One region of the Chryseobacterium sp. KBW03 genome, then DNA from elsewhere that is predicted to be linked to it. Evidence: riboswitches for the same ligand, from Rfam matches in the RefSeq annotation. Region 1 holds a riboswitch; each other region holds the start of a gene.
What was found. A riboswitch is a leader RNA that binds a small molecule or an ion and turns the genes downstream of it on or off. The one in region 1 is predicted to bind S-adenosylmethionine.
Positions count from the first base shown of each region.

Region 2: linked by a shared signal. The riboswitch ahead of DBR39_RS19570 (TonB-dependent receptor plug domain-containing protein) and the one ahead of DBR39_RS08770 (SusC/RagA family TonB-linked outer membrane protein) in region 1 are both predicted to bind S-adenosylmethionine.
Region 3: linked by a shared signal. The riboswitch ahead of DBR39_RS08020 (alpha/beta fold hydrolase) and the one ahead of DBR39_RS08770 (SusC/RagA family TonB-linked outer membrane protein) in region 1 are both predicted to bind S-adenosylmethionine.

Region 1 is NZ_QAJO01000004.1:159,684-170,861, reverse strand. It holds gene DBR39_RS08795 (LysM peptidoglycan-binding domain-containing protein) at 1-361, shown strand, start outside; gene fabD (ACP S-malonyltransferase) at 432-1,307, shown strand; gene DBR39_RS08785 (GYDIA family GHMP kinase) at 1,317-2,222, shown strand; gene pckA (phosphoenolpyruvate carboxykinase (ATP)) at 2,350-3,966, shown strand; gene DBR39_RS08775 (type II 3-dehydroquinate dehydratase) at 4,144-4,551, opposite strand; SAM riboswitch class I at 4,795-4,895, shown strand; gene DBR39_RS08770 (SusC/RagA family TonB-linked outer membrane protein) at 4,979-7,912, shown strand; gene DBR39_RS08765 (RagB/SusD family nutrient uptake outer membrane protein) at 7,931-9,424, shown strand; gene DBR39_RS08760 (hypothetical protein) at 9,919-10,389, opposite strand; gene DBR39_RS08755 (DUF6660 family protein) at 10,545-10,868, shown strand; gene DBR39_RS08750 (CusA/CzcA family heavy metal efflux RND transporter) at 11,015-11,178, shown strand, end outside.
Region 2 is NZ_QAJO01000011.1:167,875-179,052, reverse strand. It holds gene DBR39_RS19575 (alpha-amylase family glycosyl hydrolase) at 1-1,914, shown strand, start outside; SAM riboswitch class I at 1,990-2,096, shown strand; gene DBR39_RS19570 (TonB-dependent receptor plug domain-containing protein) at 2,191-4,614, shown strand; gene DBR39_RS19565 (APC family permease) at 4,622-5,920, shown strand; gene prfA (peptide chain release factor 1) at 6,079-7,164, shown strand; gene DBR39_RS19555 (hypothetical protein) at 7,242-7,919, shown strand; gene DBR39_RS19550 (prolyl oligopeptidase family serine peptidase) at 8,014-10,116, shown strand; gene DBR39_RS19545 (zinc-dependent metalloprotease) at 10,254-11,178, shown strand, end outside.
Region 3 is NZ_QAJO01000004.1:9,918-21,095, reverse strand. It holds gene DBR39_RS08050 (DUF4350 domain-containing protein) at 1-554, shown strand, start outside; gene DBR39_RS08045 (AAA family ATPase) at 672-1,703, shown strand; gene DBR39_RS08040 (four helix bundle protein) at 1,788-2,138, shown strand; gene DBR39_RS08035 (DUF58 domain-containing protein) at 2,224-3,546, shown strand; gene DBR39_RS08030 (OsmC family protein) at 3,571-3,990, shown strand; gene DBR39_RS08025 (MGH1-like glycoside hydrolase domain-containing protein) at 4,061-6,676, opposite strand; SAM riboswitch class I at 6,865-6,971, shown strand; gene DBR39_RS08020 (alpha/beta fold hydrolase) at 7,038-7,976, shown strand; gene DBR39_RS08015 (ACT domain-containing protein) at 7,982-9,520, shown strand; gene DBR39_RS08010 (O-succinylhomoserine sulfhydrylase) at 9,633-10,793, shown strand; gene DBR39_RS08005 (homocysteine S-methyltransferase family protein) at 10,829-11,178, shown strand, end outside.

The sequences.
Region 1 (11,178 bases):
GGCACAGGGAGTGAAGGCATTTAGCATGTTCTATTCTCCAACTTTTGAGAAGAGAGTGGATGAGCTGAGCCAGGCAAGCTTGGTATACCTTATGGATAGAAAGATCAATTCTGACGGTAATTTTGAAAAAGAGATTTTGGCCGCTTATAAAAGCAAATACTGTAAAACTCCACCAAAATATGCTATTGTAGGTTTTGATGTAGTAAACGACATGTTAACCAGAGAAAATAAAAAAGGAGAGATCTTTAAGCAGATGAATAAGGTTCAGACTCAGCTTGCTACGAAATTTGAGTTTGTGAAATCTAAAGCGAACGGTGCTTATGTAAATACTGGGTACCGAGTAATTAGATTAGTCCCTTAAATGATTTATGATTCTTTAAAAGAATATTGTTAACATTATAGTTATATTTGCATAATATTTAATTCAATACATGAAAGCACTTGTATTTCCAGGGCAGGGTTCTCAGTTCGTAGGAATGGGAAAAGAGTTGTATGATTCTAGAAAAGATATTAAAGATCTGATGGAATCTGCCAATGAAATTTTAGGTTTCGATATTCTTTCCATTATGTTTAACGGAGAGGACGCGGATCTTAAGAAAACAGAGGTTACCCAGCCTTCAATATTTATACATTCAGTAGCAGCTTTAAAGGCAGTAAATGGCCTTGGCGCTGAAATGGTGGCAGGACACTCTTTAGGAGAGTTTTCAGCCCTAGTTGCCAACGGTGTTTTATCCTTTGATGACGGTTTAAAATTAGTTTCCGAAAGAGCAAAAGCGATGCAGGAAGCTTGTGATGCCAACCCAAGTTCTATGGCTGCAATCTTAGGACTAGATGATGCTAAGGTTGAAGAAATCTGTGCACAGATCAGTGGAATTGTTGTTCCGGCAAACTATAACTGCCCAGGACAATTGGTGATCTCAGGAGAGACCGCTTCAGTAGAAGAGGCTTGCGCAAAACTAAAAGAGGCAGGAGCAAAAAGAGCATTGTTGTTACCGGTAAACGGAGCTTTCCATTCACCATTGATGCAGCCTGCACAGGAAAGACTGGCGGCAGCTATCGAAAAAACAAAGTTCAGAAAAGCAACCATTCCTGTATATCAGAATATTACTACAACAGCAGTAACAAATCCTGAGGAGATCAAACAAAACCTGATCGCTCAGCTTACAGGTCCTGTAAAGTGGACACAATCTGTTCAGAATATGATTAAAGACGGGGCGTCAAACTTCGTAGAAGTAGGACCAGGAAAAACCCTTCAGGGATTGATCAAAAAAATTGACGGATCTGTAGATGCAGTTTCTGCTATCTAATAAAAAAATATGAACGCGATATTTTCACCGGGCAAGCTTATGCTTACTTCAGAATATTTCGCAATCGACGGAGCTCTTGTCTTAGCGGTACCTACCAAGCTGGGACAAGAGTTTTTCTTTGAAGAAAAAGACGATGAGAAATCCCTGATTATTTGGGAAGCTTATCATCAGAATATCTTATGGTTAAAGGCTGTCATTGATTATAAAAACTGGCAGATCTTAGAAACCAACATTCCATCAAGCGCTGAATTTATTACAAAAACCTTAAAGAACGTTCAGCAGCTTTCTGAAACTAAATTCAAAAGTAATTCTACTTACTATTTAAAAACAAACCTTCAATTTCCTGCAGACTACGGATTGGGAAGCAGTTCTACCTTAATGAACAATCTTGCAGAATGGGCAGAAATTGATCCTTTTCATCTTAATACAATCAGTCTGGGCGGAAGCGGATATGATATCGCAGTGGCGAAAGAAAAATCTGCGGTTCTTTTTCAGAGTAAACCTGAGATCAACTATGAAAAGGTAGATTTTAATCCTTCTTTTAAAAATGAACTGATCTTTATTCACTTAAATCAAAAGCAGGATAGTAGAGAAGGAATCAATTTTTATAAATCGAAAAAGAAGTCTCCTGAACTGGTAAACGAATTTTCAGAAATCACAAAGAAAATATTGTTATGCAGTGAATTGGAAAATTTTTCCGAATTAATGATGATTCATGAGCGGAAAATTGCCGATTTTCTTGAAATTCTCACAGTTAAGGAAAAAATATTCTCAGATTGCCCTTCATTTGTCAAAAGTTTGGGTGCATGGGGTGGAGATTTCGTTATGAGTGCCAAATTTGGGGGCTTTAAAGACTATTTTTGGGAGAAAGGTTTTACAACTATTTTCGAATGGGAAAATATAATTGATTTATAATCAATATTTTACAATCCTGTTTTTTTATTTGTCATTCTGACTTATATCAGTATATTTAAACCACTTTTAACAAATAATTAATATTATTTTTGTTGCAGTCAATAAAGAAATAGAAAATATAAGTAAAATGAAAAACACTAAAATCATCCAGGATTTAGAGAAATTAGGGATTAAAGGAAACTATGAGGTAGTGTATAACCCTTCTTATGAAGAATTATATCAGGCTGAAGTTTCTCCTGAAAATCAAGGATTTGAGGAGGCTGAGCTTACGGAGTCTGGCGCAGTATCAGTAAAAACAGGAATTTTCACAGGTCGTTCACCTAAAGACAGATATATTGTTCAGGATGATGTTACAAGAGATACAATTTTCTGGGATGGTAAAGTAAATTTACCTACAACAGCGGAAATTTTCGGTTCTTGTAAGGAACTAGTGATGAACCAGCTTTCTGAAGCTAAGAAGATTTATGTAGTAGATGCTTTTTGTGGTACAAATGCAGATACAAGACTTAAAGTAAGATTTATCGTTGAAGTAGCATGGCAGGCACATTTCGTGACAAACATGTTTATTCGTCCTTCTCATTATGAGCTTGAAAACTTCGGTGAGCCGGATTTCACAGTAATCAACGGATCTAAAACAACAAACCCTAACTGGGAAGCTCAGGGATTAAACTCTGAGAACTTCATTATGTTCAACCTTACTGAAAAATTGCAGATCATCGGAGGTACTTGGTACGGAGGTGAAATGAAGAAAGGGATGTTCGCAATGATGAACTATTATCTTCCATTAAAAGGTATGGCTTCCATGCACTGTTCTGCAAACGTAGGAGAGAAAGGTGATGTAGCTTTATTCTTTGGTCTTTCAGGAACAGGTAAAACGACTTTATCAGCAGATCCTAAGAGATACCTTATCGGTGACGATGAGCACGGTTGGGATAATAACGGAGTATTCAACTACGAAGGAGGATGCTACGCTAAAGTAATTGACTTATCAGAAGAAAAAGAACCAGATATTTTTAGAGCGATCAAGAGAGATGCACTTCTTGAAAACGTTGTTGTGAACAATGGAGTAGCAGATTATACAGACGGATCTATCACAGAAAATACAAGAGTTTCTTATCCTATCTATCATATTAACAAAATTGTATTGCCTTCTAAAGCAGGTCATGCTAAGAAGATTGTTTATCTTTCTGCAGATGCATTCGGGGTACTTCCTCCAGTTTCCATCTTGAATGAAGATCAGGCGCAATACCACTTCCTTTGCGGTTATACATCTAAATTAGCCGGAACTGAAAGAGGAATTACAGAACCTCAGCCATCTTTCTCACCTGCATTTGGAGAAGCATTCCTTACATTACACCCAACAATGTATTCTAAAACATTGATCGGTAAAATGCAGGAGCACGGTGCTAAAGCATATTTGGTAAATACAGGTTGGAACGGTACTGGAAACAGAATTTCCCTGAAGGATACAAGAGCAATCATTGATGCCATCATTGACGGTTCTATCGATAATGCTCCTAAAACTCAGGTTCCTATCATGAACCTTGAGATTCCTACTGAATTACCAAACGTTTCTACAGGAATTTTAGATCCTAGAGATACCTATGGAAATGTTTCAGAATGGGAAGAAAAAGCAAAAGATCTTGCTTCAAGATATATCAAAAACTTTGAGCAGTATTGTGATACTGAAGAAGGTAAGAAATTAATTGCTTCAGGACCTCAATTGCAGGAACAAACTATCTAATAGTTATATACAACATACAGAAAAGCCTCATCATTGATGAGGCTTTTTTATTTTAATTCCCATAAATCTAATGAATTATGAAGACCTTTTTCATTGAGTTTTAGCTCATATCTTTATTAGTATCCATAAGCATCCGTTAAAATCGGTGTAATCAATGGGTAAAATAATTAGTGAAAATTACTTCAAACTTAATAAAGCCAATCTGTATCCATCCATTCCGAAGCCGGATAAAACAGCATCCGTATTGGCAGCTGTCACAGATTTCTGTCTGAACTCTTCTCGTTTATAGATATTGCTGATGTGAACCTCTACTTTTGGCTTTCGGATATTTTTTAAACAATCCGCAATGGCATAGGAATAATGAGTAAAAGCTCCGGGATTAATAACTACCGCATCAAAATCATCTTCCTGAAGCCTGTTGATGAGCTCTCCTTCAATATTCGACTGGTAATATTTTAATTCATGAGACTGAAACTCGGATCTTAAAATTTCCAAATAGCTTTCCATAGAAACGCTTCCATAGATTTCCGGTTCTCTGGTACCTAAAAGGTTGAGATTAGGACCGTTTATAATCAAAACTTTCATTCTATAAAATTAAAAACTTTTTTCAATTAATGGTCAAAAATTTCATTAAAGCATACTGTATGCTCAATTGAATTATTGATAATGATATTTGTCATGTTTGTGAAAGTGATAACGGATGTAACTCCCTATTTTAATGACTTTTATTAAAATATTATGTTAATTTTCAAAAATTTATCATGAAAAATCATAAGTCTACTTGTTTTGTAGACTAAAACTTTATAGCTTTGCAGTCATATTTCGATCGGCTTATAAAGAAAGATGGAGGGAACTGACCCTGTGAAATCTTGACAACCTACCTCCAAGAGGCAAGGTGTTACGTTCAGCCTTTAAAGGAAAAATAAGCATTTGGTTTATCGTATTTATCGATGCCCTTTGCTGTCTTTTCTGCAAAGGGTAAATTTTTAATATATGATAAACAAAATTGATTATGATTAGTAAATATTTATTTAACTCTAAAGCTTGGATACCTCCGGTTGCTGCATTTTTTCTGGGAATTACCAATGTCAATGCACAAAATTCCAAGCCGAAAAAAGATAGCCTCCATGAAAAAGAAATTGATGAAGTAGTGGTGGTAGCTTATGGAAAGGCAAAAAGAAACAGTTACACAGGTTCAGTAGCAACCATTTCCGGCGATAAGATTAATAACAGACCAGTTACCAATATTACCAAAGCATTGGAAGGGCAGGTTGCAGGGATTCAAACGACAAGTGCGTCAGGACAGCCAGGTGCTGTTTCTACCATCCGAATCAGGGGAATTGGTTCCATAAGTGCTTCCAGCGATCCTTTATATGTAGTGGACGGGATTCCCTTTGACGGAAACCTGAACTCTATCAGTCCAAGTGATATTGAATCTATAAGTGTTCTGAAAGATGCTACAGCAAGTGCATTGTATGGTTCAAGAGGAGCTAATGGGATTATCATTATTACGACAAAATCAGGTAAAAAAGGAGAAGCGAAAGTTAATTTTAATATCAGCCAGGGATTCTCAGGAAGAGCGGTAAAAGATTACGAACAGGTTAATACAGATCAGTATTTTCAATTATATTGGGAAGCATTGAGAAACGGCTACCAATCTGGCAAAGTGTCTTCTCAACAGGCAGCTCAGATGGCGACAGATAATCTTGTTTCCACACTTGGGATCAACCCTTACGGAACAGGTTATGCAAAACCAGTTGGAACAGACGGAAAGCTATTACCTGGTGCATCCCCATTATGGAATGACGACTGGAGAGACATCTTGCAGAGAGTGGCTTCAAGAAATCAGGTAGATCTTGATATCAGTGGAGGAAGTGAGAAAAGCAATTATTTCTTTTCCCTAGGCTATCTGGATGACAAAGGAATGGCTATTGAATCAGGATTTAAAAGATACAATACCCGATTAAAGATCAATTCTGAAGTGAAAAAATGGCTGAATGTTGGAGTGAACTTAAGCTATACAAACAGTGTACAGCAGGCGCCTACTTCTTCAGATTCCAAAGCAAGCAATATCATCAATGCGGCAAGATTTATTCCTTCATTCTATCCTTATTATGAAAGAAACCCTGATGGATCATTTGTGTTGGATGCTTCTGGAGACAGAATTTATGATTTTGGGAAGTACAGACCTACGAATGCACTTCAGAACCAGAATGCTGCAGCAACGCTGCCACTGGATAAAAATGAAAATAAAGAAGATAACTTCTCAGGGAAAGGATTCATGGAGTTTACCTTTTTACCGGAGTTGAAATTCAAGACAAGTTTTTCTGTGGATTTAGTCAATTATTATGGGCATTTTTATTCCAATCCATTGCTGGGACAAGGTGCTGAAATTGGAGGTTCGGTGACGAAAAGCAGTGCCAGAACGCTTTCTTATACAACGAGTAATATTCTTACCTATGATAAGAAATTTGGGAAGCATCATGTAAATGTTTTGGCAGGACACGAATTCTATAAATACGATTATCAGACCATTTCAGGAACAAGAAGCCAGTTCTCATTGCCTTACTATTATGAGCCGGATGCTGCTTCTTTGTTAGGAAGTTTCAGTGGAAACAGCAATAAATTAAGCTTATTGAGTTTCCTTGGAAAAGTAGAGTACGATTATAACAATACTTATTTCCTATCAGCTTCGGGAAGAGCGGATAGTTCTTCAAGATTTGAAAAAGATAACAGATGGGGGAGATTCTGGTCAGTAGGAGGTTCATGGAAAATTTCAAATGAGGAATTTATTAAAAGTCTGAATGTTTTCAATCAGTTGACATTACGTGCCAGCTACGGAGGACAGGGGAATGATAAATTACTTCGACCAAACGGACAGCCACTTTATTACGCTTATCAGGAGCTGTACAGGTTTATCAGCCTTGGTGGAGAACCGGGAACCACACTGGAAAAAACATCGACCAATAATGTGAAGTGGGAAACGAACCTTAATTTAAATGTAGGGTTGGAATTTGCGATTCTGAATAACAGAATTAAAGGAAATATCGAATACTTTAAAAGAAAAAGTCAGGATCTTCTGTTTAATATGCCGGTTGCACCATCATTGGGAATCAGTGATTATCCAGCCAATATCGGAACGATCCAGAATACCGGATTTGAATTTTCACTATTCACAACACCGATTAAAACTGAGGATTTCCAATGGAATGTGGATGTTAATCTGAGTACTTTAAACAACAAAGTGACCAAATTACCTGGAGGCTCTCTTGTTGTTGGAACAAAATTATTAACAGTAGGAGGTTCTGTGTATGATTTCTTTATTCCGGAATGGGCGGGCGTAGACCCAAGCAATGGAAAACCATTGTGGAAAACGGTTACTACAGATGCCAGCGGAAACTCAGTGGAAGGAACTACGTCAGAATATTCAAAAGCCACAAAATTGCTGCAGGGTTCCGCATTGCCAAAACTGACTGGAGGAATCAGCACGAGCATCAATTATAAGAATTTTGATTTTTCAGCATTGCTGACATTTAAAATCGGCGGAAAAATTTTGGATAACGATTATACTTCCATCATGCATAACGGTAGTGCCGGCGGACGTGCCTGGAGTGCCGAAATGATGAACAGATGGACTCCGGAGAATCCTAATACAGATGTTCCCGGATTGAGTACGACAACGAATAACTGGACGTCAACATCTTCGAGATTTTTATACTCAGGAACTTATGCAAGGCTTAAAAACGTAAGCTTAGGATACACACTTCCTGAATCTTATTTTGAGAAAATCGGACTTAAAAAGTTCAGAATTTATATCCAGGCAGAAAACCTTCTGACCTTCTATAAACACAAAGGGATGGATCCTGAGCAAGCATTGGACGGGACAACCTATTACAGATATCCTGCTATGAGAACGATCACTTTTGGTCTTCAGGCCACTCTTTAACCTTTTAAAATTGAAACAATGAAAAAATTAATATATCTCTCGTTTGTGCTCATCGGATTTTTGTCGCTGACAAGCTGTGAAAATGACTTGGATACTGCTCCAACTGATCAGGCTAGCAGTGTGGAAGTTTTTAAAACAGCAGAAAGTGCTGAAACTGTAGTAAATGGTACCTGGGCAAAATTTAATAATGACGGAACTACCTTTGCCAATATCGGCTACTCCACAGTTTTGAGAGCCAGTGATGCGATGGGAAGTGATGTGGCAGTATTGACCAATAAATATGGTTTTAGTTCTACTTATGCTTTCACAGAAATGGTGAACAATACAGCAAGCCGTCCTTTGTTTATCTGGACAATGCTGTATTCTACCATCAATAATATGAACAATGTTATTACAAGAATAGATGGGACTGAAGGCAGCCAGGAGAAAAAGAATCAGGTGAAAGGACAGGCAAAGGCATTACGTGCTTTCTGTTATCTGAACCTGGCGAGTTTTTACCAGTTCAGTTATCTTAAAGACAAAACAGCTTTAACGGCTCCTATTTATACTGAACCTTCTACGACAAGTACAGTAGGAAAGAAAAGAGCAAGCCTTGAAGAAATTTATACTTTGATAAAAAGTGATCTTACGGATGCTGATAACCTGTTGAAAAGTTATACAAGAAATAATAAGGATAAGATCAACCGTTCTGTAGTGAACGGGCTTTTAGCAAGAACCTATCTGAATACCGGTGAATGGAGCAAAGCATCAGCTTCTGCAAAAATTGCCAGAGAAGGTTTTCCTCTGATGGCGCCGGAAAAATATAAAGATGGTTTTAATGATATCAATAATGCAGAATGGATCTGGGGGCATGGGCAGACTCAGGAACAATCTGATGCAAGTTATGCATTCCATTATCTGGATGTGTCTTCGTCAGGAAGTTATTATTACAGCTTTATGGCAGACCCTTATTTTAAAGATCTTTTTGATACGAATGACATCAGATCCCAGCTGTTTTCATGGGATGGACAGAAAGGAAGAGAAGGATTGCTGAGGTATGCTAAGTTTAAATTTAAGCCAACCCTTATTGCCGATATTGTCTATATGAGAGCTGCAGAAATGTATCTGATCGAAGCTGAAGCCGAAGCTAGAAACGGAAATGTCTCTCAGGCAGTAGCCGTTCTGAATCAGTTGAAATCAGCAAGAAATGCCAATATTTATAATGGTTCATTAGCACAAAATAATGTAATAGCTGCAGTTCTTATTGAAAGAAGAAAAGAATTGTTCGGAGAAGGTTTCTCCCTTTCAGATATTATCAGAACGCAGGGGACAGTGGTAAGAAAACCATTTGTAGATGCAGATGGTAAACCGATAAAAGTTCAGATCACGACACCGGACGGAACCGTAAAAACCGTAGACGGTAAAGGACATTCTGTTCTCGATTTCCCGGATAAATCTGCTTTTGTACCGAATAGCAACTATTATTTATTTAGTATTCCACAGAGAGAATCTGAAAACAACCCGAACTTATAAGATACAGTCCATAGTTTATAATTAGATTGATTTTTAGCCACTGCTTTTGCGGTGGCTTTTTATTTAAGATTTTCCTTGTAATAAAATGTAAAAACTTTGTTTGATAAACTTACATAGATTGTATCCATTTTCATTTTATTAATCTTCTTAAGGTAGACTTTTTCACTTTTAGACTTATCTATTTTTCCGAAAGTAGTAGATTGAATGTTTGTGACACTCTTAACCTTGCTTTTAAAAACTATGTAGATAAAATAGTCATTTTGTATATTGTAAATAGTGTTTAGCCCTACTTTTATATAATTCACTCTGCCATCTGGTTCCTGAATTTCATAATAGTCTTTAGTTTTAGATAAATTGTCAACAGGTTGGTAACTGCTGAAATTATTTGTTACACAGCTTATAGTTGTGCATAGTGTGAATAATAATAAAATATATTTGATCATCACAAGATATTCTTTCCTAAATATTTTTCTCATGAATTCCTTACAGATTAATTAATTTCTTTTTTCTGATCGGTAATATACCAAAGAATCAAAAGTCTTCATGAATTTTTTAAATTTTTCACTTTTTAAACTATCAAATTTTTCACTTTCACCAAGGAAGTATCGGTATTCTACGGATAAGAACCTTTTGTTGGTTTTTATTTTAATCTTATTTGGCTGATAGATAGAATGAGCTCTTTCTCCAATCTTTGTATCATTGTTGATCAGATAGACCTGATTCTTCTCAAAACTTTCTTTTAAAATAGCCCAGTCCTTATCCGTAAGCTCGAAGTGGAGAGTTTCTGAAGTATCAGGTTCTGTATATAACAGGGTGTTGTAAATATCAGTGCCTTTGAGAGTTGATAGGTTTCTGTTTGGCGTTGCAATGGAGATGTCTTTGGCTAGTACTTCATGATGTTCACAGGATAATATGATGAAACAAAGACAGGTTGTGAGAAATAATTTTGATGTAAACAGATTCATTCAGATTGATGAGGTATTGGATCTAATGGTTTTAAGAAATACAAAGCTAGTAAATATTAGCTGGAATGATATTTTATTTGTTTTGATGATGAGAGTGATGCATTAAATAATTAATGCTTTCACCCGTTTTAGAAAAAATCTCTACCTTTGTAACAATGAACCTCTTAAGATGGATATTGGCAATTTACTTCATGGCGCTATCATTGATGCCATGTGAAGACACGTCTCATCCATTGAATACAGGTGATAATAAGATTTCATTGAGTATTCACGGAGTTCATTCTACAGAAAAAGGAGATATCTGTTCTCCGCTCTGTGCATGCAGCTGTTGTCAGATGACAGTTTCAGCGTTTAAAATGGATCCTCTGTTGGAAATTCCTGAGCAGATACCAGCTTATTTTTCGAAGAAGATCTTATTCCATAAAAACGACTTTGCTTACCAGATTTACGATCCTATCTGGCAGCCTCCTAAAATTTAATTTTATTGACTTTTAGAAAGTTAAACTTTCTAATGCTTAACTGTGCTTGAAACTTTGCAATACCATTGCAGAGGTTTTCAGGATATTTTTGCTGCAGTATTTTAAGCTGTGTGCATTCATTTTCAATAAAAATTTAAATATAAATCGTGTTAGATAAAATCATAAAATTCAGTATCAAAAATAAGGTGATCATTGGTTTGATGACTCTGGTGCTGATCATCTGGGGAACGTGGAGTGCTACCAGATTACCTATAGATGCTGTACCGGATATCACCAATAATCAGGTGCAGATCATTACCGTATGTCCTAC
Region 2 (11,178 bases), on a different contig from region 1:
GATTTAAGAAAAGTAGCAGACCCTTATTCACCACAGATATTATCTTCTTACGACGACCCATGGATTTCGGCTTCTACCTATCCAAATCTACCTGTATTCCCTGCAGGACAGGGCTTTGAAGTTTCAACATTTAAAACAGGACAAACCGCTTATAACTGGCAGGTAACCAATTTTCAAAGACCTGCGAAAGAAGATCTGATCGTATATGAATTATTACTAAGAGACTTTACTCAGGAAAAAAACTGGCAGTCACTGATCAACAAGATTTCTTATTTGAAGAATTTAAAGATCAATGCTATAGAACTGCTTCCCATCATGGAATTTGATGGAAATCTTTCCTGGGGTTACAATACTTCCTTCCATTATGCATTGGATAAAGCGTATGGAACCCCTGAAAAATTCAAAGAATTTGTAGATCTGTGCCACCAAAACGGGATTGCAGTGATTTTAGATGTCGCTTTTAATCATGCAACAGGACGCTCACCTTTGGTAAGACTTTGGAATATAGATCCTGATGGAGATGGCTACGGGAATGTTGCTCCGGATAACCCTTATTTCAATCAGGTTCCCAAACACTCTTATAATGTGTTTAACGATTTTAACCATACAAGTTCTTCAACTCAATATTACGTTGAAAGATGCCTTCAGCAATGGCTCACAGAATACCACATCGATGGATTCCGTTGGGATTTGACGAAAGGATTCACCCAAAACTGTTCTGAAAATGATGAAGCCTGTACCAATGCTTATCAGCAAGACAGAGTTGACATTATGAAACATTATGCAGACAGACAGTGGGCTATTGATCCCAATTCTTATATGATCTTCGAACACCTGGGAACAGATCCAGAAGAACAGCAGTGGGCCAACTACAGAATAGCAGAAGGAAAAGGTGTTATGCTTTGGAATAAACAAACCGATCCTTACAATCAAAATACCATGGGATATAAGGAAAACAGCAATTATGACCGTATGAATCACAGTCTTCATGGCTTTACCAATATGAGTGCTGTGGGATATGGAGAAAGTCATGATGAGGAAAGACTTATGTTTAAAAACCTTGAATATGGTGCCGTCAATGGAGGATATAGTGTTAAAAATCTGAATACGGCTCTTGAAAGAATGAAAACCTTCGGAGCTACATTCTTCACTATTCCCGGCCCGAAAATGATCTGGCAGTTTGGAGAATTAGGATACGAATTCAGTATCAACAGATGTGCGGATGGTACAATCAACAGCGGATGCAGAACAGATGAGAAACCCGTTGCATTTACGCTGGGATATGATACCAATGCAAACAGAAAAGCAGTGTACGACACATGGGCTAAAATAATCAATATCAGAAACACCCATCAGATTTTCAAATCTAAAACGTACAGTATAGAATCCAATAATCTTACGAATGATCCTGATGGCCTGATCACCAGGATTTATCTCTATGATACCACCATTACTACCGGAATAAAGAATGTGGTGGTATTGGCTAATTATACTACTTCTGCACAAAATGTTGTTCCTTACTTTCCTTACACAGGTCAATGGCAGAATCTGATGGATGACAGTGTTTCCAATATAGCTTCAACAACTGCTCCGATAACTTTACAGCCTGGAGAATTCAGGATTTTCGGAAATTACGCAGGCGCTTTATCCACAACGGATACTCATGCAGCTAATAAATTATCCCTTCAGATTGTTAATAATCCAATACAAAATGGGATCGCAAAATTAATTTTTAACAAAGCAAAAAACGGTGAGATTTTATTTTTTGACATGACCGGTAAAAAGCTGGACTCATTCAAAATTGATAAAGAAAACGGGACTTTTGAAACCAAAATCAATTATCCGCCAGGAACTTATCTGGTTCAATTGAAATCAGAAACAGGAATCGCAATTCAAAAGATGATTGTTAAGTAGAACAAAAAGGCAGATTGGCAGAATAGCTGATTTGCCTTTTTTGTATATTGAAAAAAATAGTCTACTTTTGCGGTAGATTTATCAAGAAAGGTGGAGGGATTTGGCCCAAAGAAACCTTAGCAACCTGCACAATTCAAAAAAGTGCAAAGGTGCTAATTCCAACCCGAAAGGGGAGATAAGTGAAGTCAATATTCTTATATGAATTCCATTTCTTGAAGTCTTGTTTATCTGCGAAAAGGTTCGCAGGAATGTTATTATTAATTGGCAAGAACAAAAATGAAAAAATTAAGTACAGCGGTATTTTTGCTGAGTGTAATTTTGGTAGCTGCTCAGGAGAATGAGGAGAAAGGAAAACAAATCGAAGACATTATCATTGTCGGAAACCGAAATGTCAAAAGAACAAAACTTGAGACACCGGTTCCTGTAGACGTTATCAATATTGACAAGATCCAGAGAAGCTCTCCACAAATGACTGCTCAGGATCTCCTAAACTATGTGATCCCATCATTCAACGCAGTGAGGCAGTCTGCTTCTGACGGTACAGAACATATTGATCCCGTATCCTTAAGAGGAATGGGACCAGATCAGATTTTGGTATTGTTAAACGGAAAAAGAAGGCATTCTACCTCTTTAGTTAATTATCAGAATACGGTAGGAAATGGTTCTGTAGGAACAGATCTTGGGACAATTCCCATCATTGCAATTGATAGAATTGAAGTCTTAAGAGACGGAGCTGCTGCACAATATGGCTCTGATGCCATCGCCGGAGTGATCAATGTTATTCTTAAAAAAAATCCCGGAGCATCAGCAAGTCTTACTTATGGAGTAACCGGAAGAAATGATGGCGACACTTATCAGGCCGGAGCCAATTACGGAACTTCATTAGGAAAGAAAGACGGCTATATTAATCTTTCACTACAATTAAGCCATAGGGGTAAAACGACAAGAACTCAAAATCATGATTTAGATATTTTCGGAGATAATTTTGCGTATGCATTTGCAAATGATCCCGAAGCGGCAAGAGCTGCAGATGATGCAAAAATTAAAGAACGAGGATTGACGCGTGACGACTTCAATTTCCAGATCGGAGATGCCCAGATTAGACAGGGACAGCTGTTTTTTAATGCAGAATATCCTTTTAATGATAATTTTAAACTCTATTCTTTCGGAGGTTTCAGTATCAAAGAAGGAAAAGGTTTTGGCTTCAGAAGACTACCGAGCGAAACATCTAATGTCGTTTCATCCATTTACCCAAACGGTTTTCAGGCAAGTCTTGGATCTCAGGTGTATGATGTGTCTTATGCTGTAGGTGCAAAATATAATGTCAATGACTGGCTATTCGACCTGAGTAATACGTTCGGAAGCAATACTTTCAATTATAATGTAAGCAATACCAATAATGCTTCTCTTGGGGCAAAATCGCCAACCCTTTTTTATGCAGGAGCCCATAGCTTCCTTCAAAATACCGTTAATCTTGATGTTTCTAAAAATATAAACCGTTTCAATATCGCATTCGGAGGAGAATTCAGATTTGAACAATACCAGATCAAGGCTGGCGATGAGGCTTCTTACACCCAATATGACATCAATGGAAATGTGGCTGCTGAAGGTTCTACAGTGCTTGGTGCAGGCGGATCACAGTCTTTCATCGGGTTTTCTCCCAATAATGCATTGACGAAAGACAGACATTCAACCGCAGTATACGCAGATGTTTCCTATGATTTAGATAAAAAACTGAATATTGATGCCGCTGCAAGATTTGAAAATTACTCAGATTTTGGAAATACATTGAATGGAAAACTCGCTGTACGATATGAATTTGTGAAAAACTATGCAGTAAGAGCAGCGGTCGGGACAGGATTCAGAGCGCCTTCACTTCAGCAGCAGTATTTTAATAATTCTTATGCCGATATTTCGACTTCCGGATCGGGAATTGTCACCAAAGGGATCTTCAGGAATGATAGCGATGCTGCCAGAATTCTGGGATTTGATAAACTCAAACAGGAAACTTCTATTAACGCAAGTGCAGGATTTACCCTTCACCCTCTGAATAAATTATCTATTTCCGTAGATGGATATTGGATTAAAGTGAAGGACAGAATTGTAATCACCAGCAATATTACTGATCCAAGGCTTGCCCAGTTTAAGGTAGAAAGCGGAAGATTCTTTGCCAATGCTGTTGATACAGAAACCAAAGGAGTAGATGTGGTTGTTTCTTATGACTGGATTCTCGGTAATGGAAAATTAAATGTTAATCTTGCAGGAAACTACACAGAAACTAAAATCACAGACTTCCATTTTCCGGAAAACTTAGGTACCCCTCAGAATGAATTCTTTGGGCCGGATCAGATCAATATCATTGAAACGTTATCACCCAAAACAAAAGCATCATTAGGATTAAATTATGGAGTTGGGAAGTTCAATTTTCTCGTAAGAAATACCTATTTTGGCAAAGTGATAAGAGATGGTTATCCTTTTGGCGGGGTTCAGGAATTCTCTCCAAAAGTAGTGACCGACATCAGCGTTGGGTATGATATCACAAAAAGTATCAACTTTACCGTTGGAGCCAATAATGTTTTTGATGTTTTCCCGGATCGCCAGATTTATGAAAATTCATACTATGGAGTATTCAAATATGCACCGGTTCAGATGGGAACGCTGGGGAATTATTTCTTCGGAAGGCTTAATTTTAATTTTTAATCATTAAATGAGTACTACCTCACATCAGATTGGCTGGAAAACAGCTGCCGCCATCGTCGTTTCCAATATGATAGGAACAGGGATTTTTACCACCCTGGGATTTCAGCTATCCGATATTACCAATACCTACAGTATTTTCCTGCTATGGGGTATCGGAGGGATTCTCGCTTTGTTCGGAGCTTTTTGCTATGCCGAGCTAGGTTCACATTTTAAAGGAAACGGAGGCGATTTTATCTATCTTAAAGAAACCTATCATCCGCTGTTCGGATACCTGATAAGCTGGGTTTCTCTGATTATTGGATTTTCTTCTCCTGTGGCCCTTGCAGCCCTTGCAATGTCAAAATACCTTTCTGTATTTGATTATTCTTTTGGAAATGGTTTTGCGATTGTAGCCATTTTCCTGGTTGCGATTGCGTTGTCATTTAGCCTGAAAACATCCAGTAGATTTCATAACTTTTTTACTTTCATCAAAATAACCTTCATTATTGTGCTGGTTATTCTGGGAGTTGGGCTTTCAGATTCACCACAGATTGGAAATAGTCTGAACTTCAGTGACAACTGGAAAAATGAGATCATGCTTCCGGCTTTTGCCACTTCTCTTGTTTTTGTCACCTATTCCTACACCGGTTGGAATTCGGCTTCTTATATCGCTGGGGAAATAAAAGATGTGCAGAGAAACCTTCCCAAATCACTCATTATAGGAACTGTTTTCGTAACAGTAAGCTATATTCTGGTGAACTATATTATGCTGAAGCATGCTCCTGTAAGTCAATTGGCAGGAAAAGAAGATGTAATGGGAGAAGCAGCTGTCAATATGCTGGGACCTACCTTTGGAAAAATTGTCAATATTTTTATCGCTTTACAACTGGTTGCCACAATTAGCGGATACTTATGGGTAGGATCGAGATTAACGCAGGCTTTTGCAAAACATACCTATATTTGGAAACCATTATCAGGAGGCAATGAAAAAGGAATTCCGGTAAGAGCTATTTTTGCGCATGCAGTGATTGCAGCCATTATTATTCTGACGGGAAGTTTTAAAGAGATCTTCGTGTACACGGCTTTTATTTTACAGCTTTTTGCAAGCCTGGCTATTTCTACCGTATTCTTTCTGAAGAAAAAAGACAGAAAAATTTTTAAGTCTAACGCTTTTCATATTTTTCCTGCTGTTTTTCTCCTGTTCAGTATTTATATTCTCTACTTTACATTTATTCATAATCCTAAAGAAAGCCTGATAGGACTGGGAATTATCGCAGTTGGAATTATTTTATATCTGGTGGACAGAAGGCTCTCCAAAGGATCTTAGAGGCGGTTTTAATCTCTTATAAAGTCTGATAAACAAATTTGTAATTGGGTGTTTTGCCATTTTACTCCCTTTATCCCTAATGCTCAAAAATTTATGCTGATTCGGAATTTTAATTTTGAATTAATAATTCTTATCTTTGCACCCACAAAATTTCTACAATGTCTAAATCATTAATTCCAAAATTAGAAGCTATAAAACAAAGATATAATGAGGTTGCAGACCTTATTATACAGCCTGATATCATTTCAGACCAAAAAAAATATTCTTCTTTGAACAAAGAATATAGTGATTTGGGAAAAATTGTAAGAGTTTACGATCAGTACAAGGGTGCCCTTGACAGCATTGAAGAGTCTGATGAAATCATTGCTGATGGATCAGACAGAGACTTAGTAGATCTTGCTAAAGAAGAAAAATTAGAAGCTCAGGCTAAAATTCCCGGATTGGAAGAAGAGCTGAAAGTATTGCTTATTCCTAAAGATCCTGCAGATGATAAAAACATCATCGTAGAATTACGTGCCGGAACAGGTGGTGATGAAGCGGCTATTTTCGTAGAAGATATCTACAGAATGTACAGCATGTATTTCAAAACAAAAGGATGGAGACATGAAGTAACGGATTCTAACGAAGCTGCTAAAGGATACAAAGAATTGATCATGAAAGTGGAAGGAGAAGGCGTTTACGGAATCATGAAATTTGAATCAGGAGTTCACCGTGTACAGCGTGTCCCTGAAACGGAATCTCAGGGAAGAGTTCATACATCTGCAATCACAATTGCTGTTCTTCCAGAAGCTGAAGAAGTAGATTTTGAATTGAATCCTGCCGATATTGAAATGCAGACTTCCCGTTCAGGAGGTGCCGGAGGTCAGAATGTAAACAAGGTTGAAACTAAAGTTCAGCTTACCCACAAACCTTCAGGGCTGGTAGTGGTATGTCAACAGGCTCGTTCTCAGTTGGCTAACCGTGAATTGGCAATGGAAATGCTAAGAACAAAATTATACGATATAGAATTACAGAAAGTGCAGGGAGATATCGCAGCACAACGTAAATCTATGGTATCTACAGGAGACCGTTCTGCAAAAATTAAAACGTACAATTACCCACAAGGTAGAGTTACTGACCACAGAATCAATAAGTCTATGTATAATCTTGATGCCTACATGAACGGAGATATTTCTGAAATGATTGATGCGGTAATCATGGCAGAAAATGCAGAGAAAATGAAGGGAGAAGAAGAAAATTACTAAGATTAGAACACATAAAAATAAAGCCTCTGATTCTTCAGGGGCTTTATCTTTTCAAATAACTAAACATAAAATATACTATGAAAACCTACAAAATTATTTTGCTGCTGATGCTTACTATGATGGGTCAGCAACTTTTCGCGCAGACTGAAGTAAAGAAACCTAAAGAAGCCTTTGAGCTGTTCTTTGGTACTTTCGTGAGCAATGATGAAGAAACGTTGAAAAAGCTTAATGATTATTTAAAGCCTACAGTAGAAGGCCAGGATGCTTATCAGGTGAACTTCAAAGAAACTTCACAAGAAGTGATGAACGGCAGTGTAGAGAATTTTTTGTCGGCTTTTCCTAAAGCTACAGGTTCAGCATGTAAAAAAGAAGCTGAAGACTATTTCAGAGCCATGTTTGATAATTTTAAAAAAGGAAAACTTACCATTAAAGATGTAAAAGTAGTTCCTAATGAATACGTTGAAGGACAAAAAATTGCAGAAATAACATATTCTGTAAGTTTCCTGGTTCCATCAAAACTGACCTCCGGGCCAAAGGGTGATCTGAAAAAAATAAAAGTGGAAGATCTGAAAAAATATCTGACTCAGGCCGTTCAGGATTTTAAAAATGCTGATAAAACAGTAACCACAGATCAGAACTTTAATCTATACGAGCTTAAAGAAGGTGATAAAATATACTATTGGAACGGAAGTCCGGATGAGATTGTTACCAACCTTACCGATTTCTATTTTGAAAGTTTCGGTGCCAGTGAATAGTTGAAAAATACTCTATTAAAACATACAAGTCTCAATTTATTGGGACTTTTTTTATTTCATATACTTTGCGTATTTTTGAGAAAAACCGATCAGTATGAATTTTAAACCTATATTGTTAACTGCTGGAGTATTATTTTCAGCATCTTTTTATTCTCAGAAAATGAATTATCCTAAAGCATTAAAAGGAAGCCAGACCGATACCTACTTCGGAAGTGCAGTTTCTGACCCTTTCAGAGACCTTGAAAATGATTCTGAAGCGACCAAAAAATGGGTGGATGAAGAAGTTGCTTACAGTCAGAACTATCTTTCAAAAATTCCTTTCAGAGATAAAATCAAAAGTCAGCTGAAGGACATCTGGAACTATGAGAAAATTTCAGCACCCTTCAAAGAAGGAGATTATACCTATTATTACAAAAATGATGGTTTGCAGGCACAGTCTGTTTTGTACAGAACAAACAACAAGACGAATGCCACAGAAGTATTTTTAGACCCTAATAAATTCTCAGAAAAAGGAACAACTTCACTTTCTAATCTGTCTTTCAATAAAAAAGGAAACCTTGCCGCTTATTCTATCTCTGAAGGAGGAAGCGACTGGAACAAGATTATCATCATCGATGCAGTTACTAAAAAGCAGATTGATGAGACTTTGCTGGATGTGAAATTCAGTGGAATTTCATGGCAGGGAGATGAAGGGTTCTATTATTCAAGCTACGATAAGCCAAAAGAAGGGACAGTACTTTCCGGGATGACAGATAAACATAAAGTCTATTTTCATAAACTGGGAACAAAACAGTCTGAAGATAAGTTGATCTTCGGAGGAGATAAAACACCACGAAGATATCTGGGAGCCGGAGTTTCTGAAGACCAGAGATACCTTATTATTTCTGCTGCTAATGCTACAAATGGTAATGAACTATATATAAAAGACCTTAAAAAAGGCGGAGACTTTGTACAGATTGTAAGCGGATTTGATGTCAATGCAAATATTGTAGACACAGAGGGAGATAATCTTTTCATTTTTACAGATAAAGATGCGCCAAATATGCGTCTTGTAAAAACGACGATCAGTAATCCTGCTCCTGCAACATGGAAGGACGTAATTCCACAGACTGAAAATGTATTGGGAATTTCTTCCGGTGGAGGATATTTCTTTGCCACCTATATGATTGATGCCATAGATCAGGTAAAACAGTTTGATAAAGCTGGAAAACTGGTTAGAGAAATTACACTTCCTGGTAAAGGAAATATTTCAGGATTCGGAGGAAAAGAGAAGGAAAAAGATGTTTACTTTTCTTTCAGTAACTATATTACACCGGGAACTACCTATAAATTTAATGTAGACTCAGGTAAATCTGAAGTATATCAAAAACCGAAAGTGAAGTTTAATCCGGATGAGTATGTTTCAGAACAGGTATTCTATACTTCAAAAGACGGCACAAAAGTTCCTATGATGATCAATTATAAGAAAGGAACTAAACTTGATGGTAAAAACCCTACTATTCTATACTCTTACGGAGGTTTTAACATTAGTCTGCAGCCATCATTCTCTGTAGTGAATGCTATCTGGATGGAAAATGGCGGTATCTATGCCGTTCCAAACATTCGTGGTGGAGGTGAATACGGAAAGAAATGGCACGATGCAGGAACAAAACAGCAGAAGAAGAATGTTTTTGAAGACTTTATTGCTGCCGGAGAATATCTTCAGAGCAAAGGCTATACTTCAAAAGAATACATGGCACTTTCAGGAAGATCCAACGGAGGATTGCTGGTAGGAGCAACCATGACAATGCGTCCGGACCTGGCAAGAGTAGCTTTCCCGGGAGTAGGAGTTCTGGATATGTTGAGATATAATAAGTTCACAGCCGGAGCAGGATGGTCTTATGACTACGGTACTGCAGAAGACAGTAAAGAAATGTTCGAATATCTGAAATCATATTCTCCTGTACACAACGTAAAAGCAGGAACTTGCTATCCATCAACAATGATCATCACCAGTGATCATGATGACAGAGTAGTTCCGGCACACTCATTCAAATTTGGAGCAGAACTTCAGGAAAAACAGACATGTAAAAACCCTATTCTTTTGAGAATTGAAAAGAATGCCGGTCATGGTGCCGGAAGAGCAACAGATCAGGTGATTAGCGAGAATGCAGATCTTATATCATTTGCTTTGTATGAGATGGGAATAAAGAAATAACTCTAAAAAAGTATATTATTTAAGAAAACAGCTGATTTTATTTAAAATTGGCTGTTTTTTTTATGTGGCTATGTTTATTATTCTTATTTTTATGGCGGATATTCAAAGTTTATTAATTCTAAATTAACTATGTAATTATGAAAAAAAGAATTTTATTAGTTTGTGCATTGGCTGCTGGGCTTTCCAGTGTTAATGCGCAGAGGTGGGAGCCAGCCTCACAAAAAACGTCTCAGATCAGAAAAGAAGTAGAAGTAAAGTACTCTTATAGATTTGATTTACAATCTCTTAGAAATATTTTAAAAGATGCTGTAGAAACAGGGAAAGGAGCTCAGGCTGTTATTGTATCTCTACCTACAGCAGAAGGAAAAATTGAAAAATTTGCTGTTTATAGCGATCCTGTTATGGAAAAATCTATGGCAGATAGATATCAGCTAGGTTCTTATGTGGGGGTAGGAGTAGATGATCCTGGCAAATATGTAAGATTCAGTACTGCACCTACTGAAATGCAGTCGATGATTATCAAAGACGGAAAATTCGAGTTTATAGAACCTATTACTACCGACAAGCAGGTTTATGGCGTTTTTTATAAGACGAAAAGAACAGAGGCTGATCATGGCTTTGAATGTACTACGGAAGAAAAGAACTTTAAAGATATAAAGTCATTAGAAGCCTTCGGAAAAAAAAATCTTTCTAACCTAGGAATTACGAATAGACCGGCGAGTACAAAATTCAGAACCTATAGATTAGCTCTGTCTACTACAGGAGAATATACAAAGAAATTCGATCCGGCTGGAGGAACAGCGAATACAGTTACTCAGATGAACGCTACGATGACTCGTGTAAATGGTGTTTTCCAGAAAGATTTTGCAATCAAACTTATTATTCAGGACCTTCCAAATATTATCTATACTGATCCTACATCCGATCCTTATACAAATAATTTAAATCTACAGTTGCAGCAAACCTTAACAAGCCAGGTTGGAAATGCAGCTTATGATATGGGGCATGTATTCAATGCAGCCGGAGGTAATGGAAATGCTGGATCAATCGGATCTACATGTC
Region 3 (11,178 bases), 150 kb from region 1:
TTCTCACCAATTATTATCTTCTTAAACCTGGGAATATAAAATATGCACAGGATGTATTTTCATATCTTCAGGATAGGGAAACGCTTTGGTTTGTCGCCAGCAAAAGTACAACGTCACGTTTCTTTATGAGATTTGTATTGTCGAATCCGGCTTTAAAGTATGCATGGTGGGTGTTTTTGGGAGGACTCATTCTTTTCATTTTCTTTAATGCAAAGAGAAAACAGAGAATAGTGCCTGTAGAAGAGCCGTTAAGAAATACTTCTCTTGATTTTGTAAAAAGCATTGGAAATCTTTATCTTCAGGAAGGTGATTTTCATGATATGATGGCGAAGAAAGCGCAGTATTTTCTGAATAAAGTGAGAATGGATCTGTTGATAGATACCCAGAATCTGGATGAAGAATTTGCAAAAAAACTACATCTGAAAACCGGTAAAACGATGGAAATGATTGATGAAGCGATAGCGCTTATCAAAAAAGCTCAGGATCCTTACGCCAGCGTAATGAAGGAAGATCTTGCAAGGATCAATAAACTCCTTGATGAAATACTTAAATAATATAACTATATAATAATATAACAATATGACAGCTGACCAATGATCATAACGACTATTACAAAGAAGAATATAATTGTTAGATTGATACAGTGTTAGATTGGTAAATTACATTTTATTATGGAAAATCTTGATAACCAGAATATAGAAAACCAAAGTTCTATAAACCTTAATAAACAGGAAGAACAGTTTCAGTCGAGAATCGATATGATAGAACTTCGTACGAGTTTAGAGAAAGTAAAATCTGAGATAGGAAAAGTAATTGTAGGGCAGGAGAAGATGATAGAACATCTTTTGGCAGCATTACTTTCAAACGGGCACGTTCTTATTGAAGGAGTTCCCGGAGTAGCCAAAACCATTACAGCAAAATTACTGGCTAAGACAATTGACGTAGGTTTCAGCAGAATCCAGTTTACGCCGGATCTGATGCCTTCTGATATCCTTGGAACATCTATCTTCAATGTGAAAAACTCAGAATTTGAATTTAAAAAAGGACCTATCTTTTCCAACTTCATATTGATTGATGAGATCAACAGATCGCCGGCAAAAACCCAGTCTGCATTATTTGAAGTCATGGAAGAAAGACAGATCACCATGGACGGAACACGGTATGTTTTGGAAGAACCTTTCCTTGTGATAGCTACCCAAAACCCCATAGAACATGAGGGAACCTACAGACTTCCGGAAGCCCAGCTGGACAGATTTTTATTCAAAATCAATGTAGGGTATCCTAATCTTGAACAGGAAATTGCGATCATTAGAAATCAGCATGAAAGCAAAAAAGAAGATAAAACAGAAGGGGTAAACCGTGTCATCACGGCAGAACAGCTGAAAAGCTATCAGCATCTGGTAAAAGAAATCATTGTGGAAGCTCAGCTGATGGAATACATTGCTAAAATTATCATCAATACCAGAGAAAACCAATTCTTATATCTGGGAGCTTCACCAAGAGCTTCACTGGCACTTCTTACCGCATCAAAAGCTTTTGCAGCGCTAAGAGGTAGAGATTTTGTGACTCCTGAAGACATTAAAGAAGCAAGCTACGCTGTTTTAAGACACAGAGTAATTGTATCTCCCGAAAGAGAAATGGAAGGTCTTACCGCAGATGAAATTATCCGTCAGATTTTAGAAGGAATAGAAATACCGAGATAGAGAGTAGTTAATAGGGAGTAGATAATAGGTGGCAGGTAGCAGTTGATGGAGTACCTAATTTAATTAAAGTACAAAATATTACATATGGCAAATTTTAAAGAGCTTATAGTTTGGCAGAAGTCTATTGATTTTGTTACTGAAATTTACAAAACTACAGAATCTTTTCCTAAGGATGAGATCTATGGATTAATATCACAAATCAGAAGAGCTGCCGTTTCTATACCATCCAATATTGCTGAAGGAAACTCAAGAAGAAGTAAACCTGATTATCTGCAATTTTTAAAAATATCAAGAGGCAGTTGTGCAGAAGTAGAAACACAATTAATTATCTCAAAAAATCTTAAATTTTTAAATGAAAATGAGTATTTAAAATTAAATGGAAAGATTATAGAAATATCCAAAATGTTGAACGGACTCATTAACTCCTTACAATAATATGAATGTGAGACCTATTATGCATTCACCTAATCCCTATAACCTGCAATCTATAACCTGCAACCTATAATCTGCAACCTAACCAATGAAAAACTTATACATCAATACACGTTTCTTTTTTACACTCATCGGAGTGGGGATTCTGTATGTCCTGGCATTTTTCTTTCCGGTGCTGATGTGGGCAGCCCATATTGCACTTTTGATCTGTTTTCTGGCGGCAATGGTAGATTTTCTGTTGCTTTTTAACCAAAAAAATGCATTACAGGTTCAAAGGATATTGCCGGAAAAACTGTCCAACGGAGATGAGAACTTTGTGAAAATTGATATTAGAAATAATTACAGCTTTCCAATAGACACTAAAATTATTGATGAAATTCCGTTCCAGTTTCAGAAAAGAGATTTTTTGATTGAAAAGAAGATTGCTTCCGGAGCGAATACTTTCTTTCAATATTCATTAGAACCTAAAGAGAGAGGCGAATATCATTTCGGAGGGTTGAATATTTATGCATCTTCACCGCTTGGGTTGATCTCGAAGAGGTTTACTTTCCAGAAAGATGCTATGCTGCCTGCTTATTCATCTTTTATTCATCTCAGAAAATATGAATTGATGGCGATTCAAAGTGAATTTTTATTGGGAGGAATCAAAAGAGTCAGAAAGCTGGGACACACCATGGAATTTGAGCAGATCAAAGAATATGTACCCGGAGATGATATCAGAACGATCAACTGGAAAGCAACGTCTAAGACGAACCGTCTGATGGTAAACCAGTTTCAGGATGAAAAATCACAGCGTATCTTTATGCTGATTGATAAAGGAAGAACCATGAAAATGCCTTTCAACGGACTCAGTCTACTGGATTATTCCATCAATGCAACGATGGCATTGTCTCATATTATTTTGAGAAAAGGAGATAGAGCCGGGATGATGACTTTTTCCAAAAAAGCAGAAAATAAAATTGCCGCTGATAACAAATCCGGACAATTGAAAAAAATATCTGAAGCACTTTATAATATTAAAACAGATTTCTTCGAAAGTGACTTCAATCGTTTGTATCAGGATGTAAAATATTCCATCAACCAAAGAAGTTTAATTTTACTTTTTACGAACTTTGAAACATTAGACGGACTCAACCGTCAGTTGAAATATCTTCGGGGAATTGCTAAAAACCATTTACTGGTAGTGGTATTTTTCAAAAATTCAGAACTGCAGACGTTGATCAATAAAAATCCTGAGAATATGCAGGGAATATATGACGAGATCGTTGCTGAAAAATTTGAATTTGAAAAGAAACTGATCATTCAGGAACTCCGCAAATATGGAATTTATACCGTATATACGCTTCCGGAAAATTTGAATATCGATGTTATCAATAAATATTTGGAGATAAAAGCGAGAGGAATTTTATAACTTTGTATCAAGCAATAAGCAACAATGAAGATAACACTTAACAGAATAAACGACGATTTTTTATTTGAATGTACAAATGCTCAGGGAAATTCTATCCTTTTGGATAATACTTCCCAGCCTGGAGCAAAAGGAGTTTCTCCAATGGAAAGTGTACTGATGGCTGTGGCAGGCTGCAGCGGAATTGATGTAGTTTCTATTTTGAAGAAGCAGCGTCAGGACATCAAGAGTTTTCAGGCAGAGGTAGAAGGAGAGAGAGTACAGGTAGAGGATGCAAAACCTTTTAAATCCATTAAAGTTAAGTTCCTTTTAGAAGGAGAAATTGATCCTAAGAAAGCACTGAAGGCTGCAGAACTTTCTTTTGAAAAATACTGTTCTGTATCAAAAACGTTAGAACCGAATGTAGAAATCGGATACGAAGTCTATGTGAACGGAGAAAAAATTTAATCTCTTATTTAAAAATAGAAAAAGCCGGATGACTCATCCGGCTTTTTTATTACTTATTACCTATTACTGATTAAAAGGTAAGTCTTGGTTTTATTAGTTTCGCTACAGTAGCAGTCCATCCTGTCTGATGAGAAGCACCTACACCGCGCCCGTTATCTCCATGAAAATATTCAAAGAAGGTAATATAATCTCTGAAATGTTCATCATAATTGAACTTCGGATTGCCTCCATTGAAAGCACGCTGCCCATGTTCATCCTTTAAAAATATAGAACAAAGTCTTTTGCTGATGTTTTGGGCCACTTCATCAAGGTTTCTTTTATCTCCGCTTCCCGTTGGAAGCTCTACTTTCAGACTATTTCCATAATAATAATGGAAACGCTGCAGGCTTTCTACAATCAGGAAATTAATAGGAAACCAGATCGGTCCGCGCCAGTTGCTGTTTCCTCCAAACATTCGGCTGTCGCTTTCTGCAGGAGTATAGTATACCATATTTTCGGCTCCATGCACAGAGAACACAAAAGGATTTTCTTCATACACTTTAGACATCGCACGGATTCCGTAAGAACTTAGAAACTCTTTTTCATCAAGCATTCTGGTAAGAACTTTCGTTAACCTGTTTTTACGTAAAATACTCATCAGATGCTTTCTGCCCTGCCCCTCTTCATCCCAATGAGAAACAAGCTTGGTGAGTTCCGGTTTATTTTTCAGAATCCATTCCATTCTGGTTTTGAAATTGGGCATCTTTTCCAACAGCCTGTGATCAACAATTTCTACTGCGAATAAAGGAATTAAGCCTACAATACTTCTTAATTTCAAAGAAACACTGTCTCCGTTTCCAAGCTGCAATACATCATAGAAAAATCCGTCTTCTTCATTCCACAACCCTTTCGTTCCTTCACCCAGATTTTCCATAGCCTCGGCGATATAAAGATAATGCTCGAAAAACTTGATCGCCATATCTTCATACACCTGATAATATTGGGCAAGTTCCATCGCAATACGCATCATATTCAATGCATACATCGCCATCCAGCTTGTTCCGTCTGCCTGCTCGAGATGCTGACCATCTTTTAATTCCATATTCCGGTCGAAAGCTCCAATGTTATCAAGGCCAAGGAAGCCACCTCCAAAAATATTTTTACCGTTTTTATCCTTTCTGTTAACCCACCATGTAAAATTTAGCAACAACTTCTGGAAAACTTTCTCTAAGAATAGCAGATCCGGCTTGCCATTATTTTTTTCATCTATCTTAAAAACACGGAAGCATGACCACGCATGTACAGGCGGGTTCACATCGCTCATGTTCCATTCATAAGCAGGAAGCTGTCCGTTAGGATGCATATACCATTCTTTGGTCAACAGTAAAAGCTGTCCCTTGGCAAATTCTGCATCGATGATTGAAAAAGGAACACAGTGAAATGCCAGATCCCATGTGGCATACCATGGATACTCCCATTTGTCAGGCATAGAAATAATATCCTTGTTGTGGAGATGATTCCATTCTGTATTTCTTACATACTCATTGAAATTTCTTGGCGCTTCAAAATTAGGATCACCTTTCAGCCATTTTCCTATATTGTAATGATAGAACTGTTTGTTCCAGAGAAGCCCGGCAAAAGCCTGTCTCTGAACATTTCTTTCATCTTCATTTACAGTATCATTCTGAATGTCGTTATAAAACTCTTCAGCCTCAGTTTGTCGGGTATTGAAAATATGATCGAAACTGTTAAAAGGTTCATCCGTTTCGTCAGGACACAACCTGAATTCAAAGACTTTTGATTCTCCTGCACCGATAAGTTCATCAATCAGAAAAGAAGCTTTTGTTCCTCTTTTTTCAGGATTTACCGTATCTCCCTGATGAATAATGAAATCATTGATTCCATCTTTGAAATAAGCATTCTCTGCTTTGGGAGCTCCGTAAAGTTTGGAAGTATTCGTTTCGTTATCACAAAATACACTTTGTGCATTTGTATTTCGGGAATACAGTTTTTTGATCGATATACTGTCATGACCAATATTAATACTTCCGTCATGAGAAGCATTGATCTCTCCTTTATAAGTATTGTATCCCCATTTCCAGTTATTTCTGAACCATACCGTAGGAGCTACCAGAATAGGAGCCTCATGCTGGCTTCGATTACAAACGGTGACTCTGGCTAGAATATCGTTGTGATCGGCTTTACAGTATTCAATGAAAATATCGAAATACTCGTCATTATCAAAAATTCCGGTGTCAAAAATCTCGTACTCCGGTTCCTTTTTGCTGCGTTTTCCGTTTTCTGTAACAAGATCATCGTAAGGAAATTCATTAATTGGATATTTATACACCATCTTCATATAGCTGTGGGTAGGCGTATTGTCCAGATAATAAAAGATTTCTTTGATGTCTTCACCATGATTTCCCTGAGGATTGCTCAACCCAAAGAATCGTTCTTTTACCATTTTATCTTTCCTGTTCCAGAACGAAAAAGCAAAACAGAAAAGCTGCTTTACATCAGAAATCCCAGCAATTCCTTCCTCTCCCCAGCGGTAAGCATAGCTCTCGGCATTATGATGATTGGTAAAATTCCATGCATTCCCATTCGGGCTGTAATCTTCACGTACATTTCCCCACTGGCGGTTGCTTACATAAGGTCCCCAGTTTTTCCATTTAGTATCTTGTAATCTTTCTTTTTCAACGGTCATATTTCATCATTTTTCAATACGAAGTTAGTTTTTTTGAGAAGTAATTCCAATTTTTTTCATCTGAATAATTATTAATATAGCCTTGAAATACTTGTATTTAAGGGCTGTTTTAAATATTAAAATAATTTTTTTTTGAAATTAAAAGAAAAGAACTACCTTTGCACCATTCGTTCATTTAAATATTGAAAATGTTATCAAGAAAGGTTGAGGGATTAGACCCTATGAAACCTTAGCAACCCTTTGCGCAAGCAAAGAAGGTGCTACGTTCTACCAATTTATTTTGGACAGATAACTTACTGAAGTTCTTTTCAGCCATTTCCTGTGGCATTTTCAATTGTATTTGTATTAAAATATAATAGAATTGAAAACAGAACTAAACTATATTAATCTTTCGTATCAAACGTATTCCCAAAAGGAATATCATATCTCATTAAGCTATCAGCTTTTTGGGAAAGATCTGTTTACAGCACCCATCATTCTAATCAACCATGCTCTTACCGGAAACTCAAATGTATCGGGAGAAAAAGGCTGGTGGAAACAATTGGTGGGAGAAAATCAGCTTGTTGATACCGATCAATATACTGTTCTGTGTTTCAATATACCCGGAAACGGTTATGACAATTTTTTAATTGAAGACTATGAAGACTTCACGCCTTCAGATATCGCAGCGATATTTCTGAAAGGGCTTGAAGCTTTACATATCAAAAATATATATGCCATTATTGGAGGCTCTCTTGGAGGGGGAATTGCATGGGAAATGCTTGCTAAGCAGCCGGATCTTGCAGAAATATTTATTCCCATAGCCTGTGATTACAGAACACACGACTGGCTTCATGCTCAATGTCTGGTTCAAAAATTTTTATTGAATGATAAAGATGAACCATTACAGAAAGCAAGAATTCATGCGATGCTCTGTTATAGAACTCCACAATCACTCAACGATAGATTTCAAAACCAATATAATCAGGACAAACAACGCCTGGAATCAGAAGACTGGCTGGTTTATCATGGTAATGCGTTAAACGAGAGATTTAGTTTAAAAGCGTACAAACTGATGAATCATCTCTTGATGAATATCAATGCTGATGAAAAAGCACTGGAGAAGATCGAAGCACGAATGCACATGATCTCCGTAGATACAGACTTATTCTTTCCGGCTTCTGAAATCCGAATGTGTTTTGAAAACTTAAAAGAGAAAAATAAGAATGTTTCTTATCACGAGATCCAATCTATACACGGGCATGACGCCTTCCTAATGGAATATCAACAATTAAATAATATCATAAAAAACATTTTATAGAAGTAATGAAAAATGCTAACGAAATAAAATTTTTGAAGAACAGATCAATCATCAAATTTGAAGGAGAAGATTTCCTGGGCGAAATCGGGATTGACGGTAGAATTTTTAAAGCGCTCACTTTAGCGCGTATCAGTGTAGGAGTAATCTCACAACAGGCCATAGAAAACGGAATTTCTATTTTGGTGCAGGAAATTGATGCAGAAAAAGCAGTCGCTTGTCTTATTGATGAGTTCGAAGCAGAAAGAAAATCTGGAAAAGTTTCTCAGATCTATAGTATCAATAATGTTTCTGTGATCGGTTTTGTAGCAGAAGATTTCAATAAAGTCTTTGCCGAACTGGCAAGAAACAATGTTTTCCCATTATTGCTGAATCAGGTAGCCGGAGAAAACAGAGTCAATATCGTAGTGACTTCTTCACAGGATGAAAAAACAAAAAACATCATAGAATCTGAAATTTTCAAAAAACCAAAGACGGTTCATCTGGCAATCATTGGTCACGGAAATGTAGGAAAGACATTAATACAGCAGGTCTTGGAATCTGCAGAAGAAATTAAGAAGCGTAAAAAAATAGACCTTAAAGTAGTTGCAGTAGCCAATTCAAAGAAAATTGCCTTCAACAAAAAAGGATTCGATGCCAATTGGGGTGATGAGGTTTTGACAGCAGAACATCCGTCGAATGTAGAAGAGCTTATTAATTTCTCTAATGAAAATCAACTGGAGAACCTGATTGTTGTAGATAACACAGCGAGTAAGGATTTTGTGAAGAACTACCATGCTTTAGCAGAAAACGGATTTGATCTGGTTTCTTCCAACAAAATTTTCAATACCCTTCCAATTGAGGAGTACAGAAAACTAAGATATACGTTGAGCAAAAACAACAGACGTTACCTTTATGAAACCAATGTTGGAGCTGGTTTACCATTAATTGATACCATCAAGTTATTACACCTTTCAGGAGAAAATATCACAAGAATCAAAGGAGTATTCTCAGGAACACTGAGCTATGTATTCAATAATTTTTCTTTGAGAGACGATAAATTTTCAACCATCATCAATGAAGCTTTGGAAAAAGGGTATACAGAACCGGATCCGAGAGAAGACTTATCCGGAAATGATGTCGCAAGAAAACTATTGATTTTAGCAAGAGAGCTAGACCTGATCAATGAATTCGGTGATATTAATATCCAAAACCTTGTTCCGGAAAGCTTACTTGAAGTTTCAAAATCAGAATTTCTTTCAAGATTGGATGAACTGGATGAAGAATACCAGAAAATTAAAGAAAATCAGGAGCCTGGTCATGTGTTGAGATATGTGGGTGATTTACATGGTGACTTGCAGAAAGATAAAGGTGAATTGGATGTGAAATTGATTTCAGTTCCTGCTACTTCAGCATTAGGACAGTTAAAAGGTTCCGATTCTATCTTTGAAATTTATACAGAAAGCTATGGAGAAAATCCAATCGTGATCATGGGAGCCGGAGCCGGAGCCCAAGTAACAGCTAGGGGAGTATTCGGAGATATTTTAAGAGTAAGTGAAACTAAATAATATTTAATGTAACAATCTACCAATTTGGCAGTGTAACCATAACGGCAATTGTCCTTCTGAGCATAGCGAAGAATCTGATGGCTACACTGTGAAATTGACCAATTAAAACTATATGGAAAATTTTGAAACATCAGCAATAAGAACCCAGACTGAAAGATCTCAGTTTGATGAACATTCCACGCCATTATATCTTACCTCAAGTTTTATATTTCAGGATGCAGAAGATATGAGAGCAAGCTTTGCAGAAGAAAAACCTAAAAATCTATACAGCCGTTTCTCTAATCCGAATGTGACAGAGTTTACCGATAAGATCGCTAAGATGGAAGGTGCAGAAGCTGGGTATGCTTTTGCAACAGGAATGGCAGCCATCTATTCTACATTTGCTGCACTCTTGAATGCCGGAGATCATATTGTAAGCTGTCAGTCTGTATTCGGATCTACACATACTTTATTTACCAAGTATTTTCCGAAATGGAATATTGAAACTTCTTATTTCAAAGCGGAAGATGCTCAGAATGTTGAAAAATATATTCAACCCAATACAAAGATTTTATACCTTGAAACTCCTACCAATCCAGCGATTGAAATTCTGGATCTTGAGTTTTTTGGACAGATCGCCAAAAAGCATAATCTTATTTTCATTGTAGATAACTGTTTTGCAACGCCTTATCTTCAGCAGCCGATCAAATATGGTGCAGATGTTGTTGTACATTCAGCAACGAAATTGATTGACGGACAGGGAAGAGTACTAGGGGGAATAGCAGTAGGAAAAGAAGACCTGATCAGAGAAATTTATCTTTTCGCAAGAAATACAGGACCTGCATTGTCTCCTTTTAATGCCTGGGTGCTATCAAAAAGCCTGGAAACATTGGCAATTCGTGTAGAAAAGCACTGTGAGAATGCCCTGAAGGTAGCCGAATTTTTAGAAAACCATCCCAACGTAGACTTAGTAAAATATCCATTCCTGAAATCCCATCCAAGTTATGAAATAGCAAAAAAACAGATGAAGCTTGGCGGAAATATTGTAGCATTTGAAATAAAAGGCGGAATTGAAGGCGGAAGAAATTTTTTAGATAAGATACAAATGTGTTCATTGTCTGCCAACTTGGGTGATACAAGAACGATCGTTACTCATCCGGCATCCACTACACACTCCAAACTGTCAGACGAGGAAAGAAATGAAGTAGGAATTACAGCAGGACTGGTTCGTTGCTCTGTAGGATTGGAAAATGTAGAAGATATCATTGCAGATCTGAAACAGGCTTTGGATTAATTCAATAGAACAGGTTGTAGCCAAAACATTTAAAAATGAAAAATTCAGAACAATTATATAAAGCTTTATCTGAAAGAATCTTAATTCTTGACGGTGCCATGGGGACGATGCTTCAGAGATACAAGTTTGAAGAAGAAGATTACCGTGGAGAGCGTTTCAAAGACTGGGAGCATCCTGTAAAAGGAAATAATGACCTGCTTTCTCTTACACAGCCCCAAGCCATTGAAGAAGTTCACAAGAAATATCTGGAAGCCGGAGCTGACATTATTGAAACCAATACATTTTCAGGAACTACGATTGCTATGGCAGATTATCACATGGAAGATCTGGTATATGATCTGAACTATGAGTCTGCAAAGATTGCCAGAAAAGCCTGTGACGAGTA